Regions from separate parts of the Anaerocolumna sp. AGMB13020 genome, predicted to be linked through region 2. Evidence: a T-box and tRNA genes for the amino acid it is inferred to sense, from the RefSeq annotation. Region 2 holds a T-box; the other holds one or more tRNA genes.
The links. A T-box is a leader RNA that pairs with one kind of tRNA and senses whether it is charged. The one in region 2 lies ahead of tyrS (tyrosine--tRNA ligase), so its partner is inferred to be a tRNA-Tyr.

Region 1: it encodes a tRNA-Tyr, which carries the amino acid that the T-box ahead of tyrS (tyrosine--tRNA ligase) is inferred to sense. The anticodon was not compared.

What each region holds. Positions count from the first base shown of each region.
Region 1 covers NZ_CP136910.1:2,992,929-2,996,236, reverse strand. The annotation lists rRNA gene R2R35_RS12170 (23S ribosomal RNA) at 1-1,675, shown strand, start outside; tRNA gene R2R35_RS12165 (tRNA-Asp) at 1,725-1,798, shown strand; tRNA gene R2R35_RS12160 (tRNA-Val) at 1,813-1,885, shown strand; tRNA gene R2R35_RS12155 (tRNA-Thr) at 1,899-1,971, shown strand; tRNA gene R2R35_RS12150 (tRNA-Tyr) at 2,002-2,083, shown strand; tRNA gene R2R35_RS12145 (tRNA-Met) at 2,112-2,185, shown strand; tRNA gene R2R35_RS12140 (tRNA-Phe) at 2,236-2,308, shown strand; tRNA gene R2R35_RS12135 (tRNA-Lys) at 2,342-2,414, shown strand; gene namA (NADPH dehydrogenase NamA) at 2,958-3,308, shown strand, end outside.
Region 2 covers NZ_CP136910.1:5,116,068-5,119,375, forward strand. The annotation lists gene R2R35_RS21540 (TetR/AcrR family transcriptional regulator) at 93-695, opposite strand; T-box leader at 873-1,130, shown strand; gene tyrS (tyrosine--tRNA ligase) at 1,343-2,551, shown strand; gene R2R35_RS21550 (PucR family transcriptional regulator) at 2,544-3,308, opposite strand, start outside.

The sequences.
Region 1 (3,308 bases), 2.1 Mb from region 2:
GGAGCATTCTTAATACCGACGAAGCGATACCGTAAGGAGTCGTGGAGGGATAAGAAGAGAGAATGCCGGAATGAGTAGCGAGATGAAAGTGAGAATCTTTCAGGCCGAATATCTAAGGTTTCCAGAGTAAAGCTGATCTGCTCTGGGTAAGTCGGGACCTAAGGCGAGGTCGAAAGACGTAGTCGATGGACAACAGGTTGAAATTCCTGTACCTTATAAAAACAGAACTGTGGGGACGCAGAGACAAAGTCAGAGCCGGGTGAGGAATACCCGGTACAAGCGAGGTACCAGTGGAGCAGGAAAATCCGTTCCATAATGGGAAGACGTGATGTGGACCGAAATATAAGTAGGGAAGCTGATGGAGGCACTGCCAAGAAAAGCCGCTATTGTTTTTTATAAGCCCGTACCGTAAACCGACACAGGTGGATGAGGAGAGAATCCTAAGGCCGACGGGAGAAGCATTGTTAAGGAACTCGGCAAAATGACCCCGTAACTTCGGGAGAAGGGGTGCCTGTAGAAATACAGGCCGCAGAGAATTGGCCCAAGCAACTGTTTAGCAAAAACACAGGTCTATGCAAAACCGTAAGGTGAAGTATATGGGCTGACGCCTGCCCGGTGCTGGAAGGTTAAGGGGAGATGTTAGGGGTAACCCGAAGCGTTGAACTTAAGCCCCAGTAAACGGCGGCCGTAACTATAACGGTCCTAAGGTAGCGAAATTCCTTGTCGGGTAAGTTCCGACCCGCACGAAAGGCGTAATGATTTGGGCACTGTCTCGACAATGCACCCGGTGAAATTGAAATACCAGTGAAGATGCTGGTTACCTGCGCCAGGACGGAAAGACCCCATGGAGCTTTACTCTAGCTTGATACTGGGATTCGGTATTGCATGCACAGGATAGGTGGGAGGCTATGAAGCGGTGACTCCGGTTGCCGCAGAGCCGTTGTTGGGATACCACCCTTGCAGTACTGGGTTTCTAACATGTGCCCGTGATCCGGGCAGTGGACAATGTCAGGTGGGGAGTTTGACTGGGGCGGTCGCCTCCGAAAGGGTATCGGAGGCGCTCAAAGGTCCTCTCAGGATGGACGGAAACCATCCGCAGAGTGCAAAGGCATAAGAGGGCTTGACTGCGACACCGACGGGTGGAGCAGGTACGAAAGTAGGACTTAGTGATCCGGTGGTATAAAGTGGGATTGCCATCGCTCAACGGATAAAAGCTACCCTGGGGATAACAGGCTTATCACTCCCAAGAGTTCACATCGACGGAGTGGTTTGGCACCTCGATGTCGGCTCATCGCATCCTGGGGCTGTATTAGGTCCCAAGGGTTGGGCTGTTCGCCCATTAAAGCGGTACGCGAGCTGGGTTCAGAACGTCGTGAGACAGTTCGGTCCCTATCCGGCGCGGGCGTAGGATATTTGAAAGGAGCTGACCTTAGTACGAGAGGACCGGGTTGGACTGACCTCTGGTGTATCGGTTGCACTGCCAAGTGCATGGCCGAGTAGCCAAGTCGGGACGGGATAAACGCTGAAGGCATCTAAGCGTGAAGCCCCCCTTAAGATAAGATATCCCATGCGAATGCAGTAAGACCCCTGAAAGACGATCAGGTGGATAGGTTAGAGGTGGAAGTGTGGTAACACATGCAGCTGACTAATACTAATAGGTCGAGGGCTTGACCTAAAAATGGTTTTTATCGGATGAATTAATGTGTAAGTGAATGTCAAGTATTGGCCCGGTGGCTCAGTTGGTTAGAGCGCCGCCCTGTCACGGCGGAGGTCGAGGGTTCGAGTCCCTTCCGGGTCGTTGGTAATAAATATGGGATCTTAGCTCAGCTGGGAGAGCATCTGCCTTACAAGCAGAGGGTCATAGGTTCGAGCCCTATAGGTCCCATTTACCTAAAAATGCCGACGTGGCTCAATTGGCAGAGCAGCTGACTTGTAATCAGCAGGTTATCGGTTCGAGTCCGATCGTCGGCTTGAGTGTGAAAACACTTATAAAAAAAATATGGATGGATTCCCGAGTGGCCAAAGGGGGCAGACTGTAAATCTGTTAGCGACGCTTTCGAAGGTTCGAATCCTTCTCCATCCATTTGTTTTAAAATAATAAAAAATAATATCGCGGGGTGGAGCAGTCTGGAAGCTCGTCGGGCTCATAACCCGAAGGTCATAGGTTCAAATCCTGTCCCCGCAATCCGAAAACATGCAGTTTTCGAAAGAAATTGAGTCAATGATGTTGGCCTTGCCCAGATAGCTCAGTCGGTAGAGCAGAGGACTGAAAATCCTCGTGTCGCTGGTTCGATTCCGGCTCTGGGCATTTTTTATTGGATTTTTTAGATTCAGTAAATTTGGGATATTAGCTCAGTTGGTAGAGCACTTGACTTTTAATCAAGGTGTCCCGGGTTCGAATCCCGGATGTCTCATAATCGGTTTATATACAAGTTAAGAACGTTATTTGTTAAATAAATAATAAGCTTATCCACAAATTATAAACGAATAGTTGATAAAATCCACTGTAATTTATGTTACAGTGGATTTTTTGTTATATCGAAGTTTTTTTTGTAATGAATAATTAAAGTAATGATTGTATTTACTAAACTATTGTTTCAATCAGATACTTGTGTTTGATTGTTTTCATCATCTTTAACATTTTTAAAATTTGGCTCTGTACAATCTACTCCTTATATCGTGATGATAACTAATAATCAAGTAAGTATAGCGTTTTATTGAATTTTACTTTTGATGACCTGTTCAGATACTTATAATGCAACAGTATAGAGAAAATAGCTTATAAGCCAAATAGTAATGTTAATTTATATTTATTTAGTGTATAATTATTATAGTGTGGTATTTTAAAGAGTAGAAGTTTTTAATTTGAAGTACACTCAAATAGATGGGATTTAATTTGTGTAATTCATGCAAACGAAAAGTACTTAGTGATTTAAATATCTAGCAGGAGGTATAGAATGAAGATCTTCGAAGAATTCAAAATAAAAGACCTGTTGTTAAAGAATAAAGTAGTTATGCCGCCTATGTGTATGTATTCATCCGATGAAACAGGATATGCCAATGAATTTCATTTTACTCACTATGTCACCAGAGCAGTAGGAGGTGTAGGTTTAATAATAATGGAGGCTACTGCAGTTTCACCTAATGGACGGATTACAGAGAAAGATCTTGGTTTATGGGAAGATGGACAAATCGCTGGTCTAAAGCAGATTGTTAAGGTATGCCATGAGCAGGGGAGTAAAATGGCAATTCAGTTAGGACATGCCGGACGTAAGTGTACAGCCCCTAATGAAAGAATCGTAGCTCCT
Region 2 (3,308 bases):
CTAACTGGAAAATTAATAGCAGAAAACACATTACCTATTGCGGGAATAAATCATATCAATGGAAGCTGTATCTGGAACTTATAAAGAATATTCTACTTATACAAATTTGCCTTTAGTATATCCATGCATCTGTAATACTCCTGGCAGCGGGCTTCTAAATCTGTATAATTATGCGATGAGAATTCTTTTGCAAAACCCTCAGCCATCCAGACCAGCATTTTCATAACCAGTTTGACATCAACATCTTCTTTGAATTTTGAAATATCCATATTTTCAAAAGCTATATGGTTCCGATAAACCTCGCCTTCCGCAAGAATTACCTTTATTTCATTTCTAACGGCAGGGTCTTCTTCAAAATAAATATTTGTCAGAAAGGCAGGTATGGCTGCGTATTGCTTCATTACTGCAATTTTAACATCAGAAGCTAAAATTATACGGTCAAAAAAATCTGTGACACTCTCATCAAAATTCGATTTGATTTCGTTTAACAGAAGATCGCTGCAAAATCGAACCAGATAAAGATACATATCTTTTTTTGTCCCAAAATAGTGAAATATCATTGCCTTTGAAATGCCAGCTTCCGCTGCAATATCGCTTACAGATGCTTTCTTATAATTGTGGCTGCCAAATACTTTTAAAGCGGCATCAATGATTTTCTGTTGTTTTTCCTCGGGCAGATTATTGAAATTTTCCATCGTAAACCTCGTTATTTCTGTATTATAGAAAAATTATGAGTTATATTCGACCGATTCGGTTAATGCTATTATAATCTTATAAACCGATTCGGTCAATAATAAAAATTATATATTTTGTAAATTTTACACTTGACAAATCAGAAAATGCTCCCTATAATAGCTTTAATTTCATACAAACAAAAAGCTATGATAAGAAGAAGTAGTAATCAGTAATCCATACAGAAAGCAACCGGTTGATGAGAGGTGCATGGCAATCTGAGTATGAATACATCTTTGAGCTGCGCACCGAACAATTTAAGTAGGCTGCGACGTAACCTGCACACGTTATCGTGCTAGAGTATAACCCATCATGAATGGAGTACTCGAAGAGGTAAGCAATGTGAATTGTTTATAAATTAAAGGTGGTAACACGGGATATATGCTCTCGTCCTTTTTAGAAGGATGTGGGCTTTTTTTACGTTCTGGGAAAGTTTTTTATTCCTTTTCTGAGCAGACGCCTGGAGGTTAAGGTATCGATTAAGGCACCGTGGCAGTAGCAAGTGTCAAATTATTGTACTGAGGTTATACCTTACGGGTTTGATATCCCAAATGCAGTGATTATAAACAGTGCTTATCTCATAAATATTAGATGAGAAAGGACAGAAAAAATGATATCCGTTGAAGAGCAGATGAAAATCATAGCCAAAGGGGCTAAAGAAATCGTAGGAGAGGAGGATTTAAGGAATAAGCTGAAGAGAGCGGTAGAGCAGAATAAGGGACTTACTATTAAGCTTGGATTGGACCCGAGTGCTCCCGACATTCACCTGGGACATAGTGTAGTACTGCGAAAGATCAGGCAGATGCAGGATATGGGACACAAGGCAGTTATCGTTATTGGTGATTTTACAGGAAGAATCGGGGACCCTACCGGTAAATCCAAAGGCAGAACCGCACTTAGTGAAGAAGAAGTGAAAGAAAATGCAAGAACCTATACGGAGCAGATATTCGAAATTATGGACAGAGAAAAGACCGAAGTGGTATTTAACAGCAGCTGGCTGAAAGAACTTAATTTTGAAGAAGTCATACGTCTTGCCTCCTCCGTAACAGTTGCAAGAATATTGGAACGGGATGATTTTACAGAAAGATATAGGAATAATATTCCCATCGGACTCCACGAATTCTTCTATCCCCTCATGCAGGCATATGATTCCGTGGCTCTGAATGCGGATATTGAAATAGGAGGAACCGATCAGACCTTCAACATTTTGATGGGGAGAAGTCTCTTAAAGTGGATGGGGAAGGAACCTCAGGCAGCTATCTTTCTTCCTATTCTGGAGGGACTTGACGGTGTGGAGAAGATGAGCAAGAGCCTTGGCAACTACATCGGTATTCATGAAGATGCCAGCGTTATGTTTAAGAAAGTAATGGAAGTGCCGGATGATTTGATTATCAGATATTTCGAACTTGTGACAGATGAACATCCGGACAGGATAGCAGCACTGCAGGAAGAGTTGGAGAAAGGAGCTAATCCAAGAGATATCAAATACGAGCTTGCAAGAGTAATTACAACCCTCTATCACAGAGATAAGGCTGCGGAGGCCGAAAACTACTATCTGGAAGCCTTTCACCGAAAGGGCATACCGGATAGTATCCCTGAACTGACCATAGAGCTAGATAAAGATACCCTGGCAGGTGTCATTCCCATACTTGTGCAGGAAAAATATGTACAGAGCGGCAGTGAATTCAGAAGGCTGTTGTCCCAGGGAGGTATTTCAATTAACGGTGAGATTCTTACCACCCAGGAACTTGACAGAGTTCTGATTTGTCAGGATGTTTTAAAAATTGGTAAAAAGAAATTTCTTCGGATCATTAAATAACAAATTGCCATTCCTCTAAGAACAACAGAGTATTGATCAGCTGAGTAAATAAGGAATCCGATGGGGTATTAAGTAAGGTTTTGGCTTTTGAAAGGCGATACCGGATGGTATTCTGATGCTGGAACATCTCCAAAGAAGCAGCTTTTATATCCCAGTTGCATCGGTTTAAGGTCCTTAAGGTTCCTGTAAGATCAGAATGGTTTTCGGTGTCATAGCGGATTAGCTTATCCATTAACGTGTGATAGTATTCCAGGGCAGATTTATTCTCTGTCAGTGGCAGCAGGAAATGATACAATCCCAAGGCTGAGCTTAACATCTCTGGCACTCCTGTAAAACGGGCGGTAAGAGCGGAATAGATGCTTTTTCGAATACACAGGTCTAATTGTTCCAGGGGATGGTAAGAGTCACAGATACCGGTATAATATTGCTCCCTGTCAAGGTACAGGGAGTTAAGCAGATAGGACAAGGCCTTATCTGCCTGAGGATAGATCGGTGTCCTGTCATAATAGTAAATGATAAGAAACCCTTTTTTGTATTTTGCTAAGAAAAAAGGCGGCAGGGTGGGGTTTTTTCCTCTCTGATATTGAAGTTGATTAAAGGTACGAAATATTTGATTCTCTCCTTCTGATTCTTTTCGAAGCAAATAGAAAGAGGCAATATTGGTTCCAAGATCAGTACTCAGCTCCTTGGCATAAGCAAGGACTTCAGTGGGAGTGAAAGCGGAGTTGAGAAGCTTTTGTATTTTTTCTTCATGATA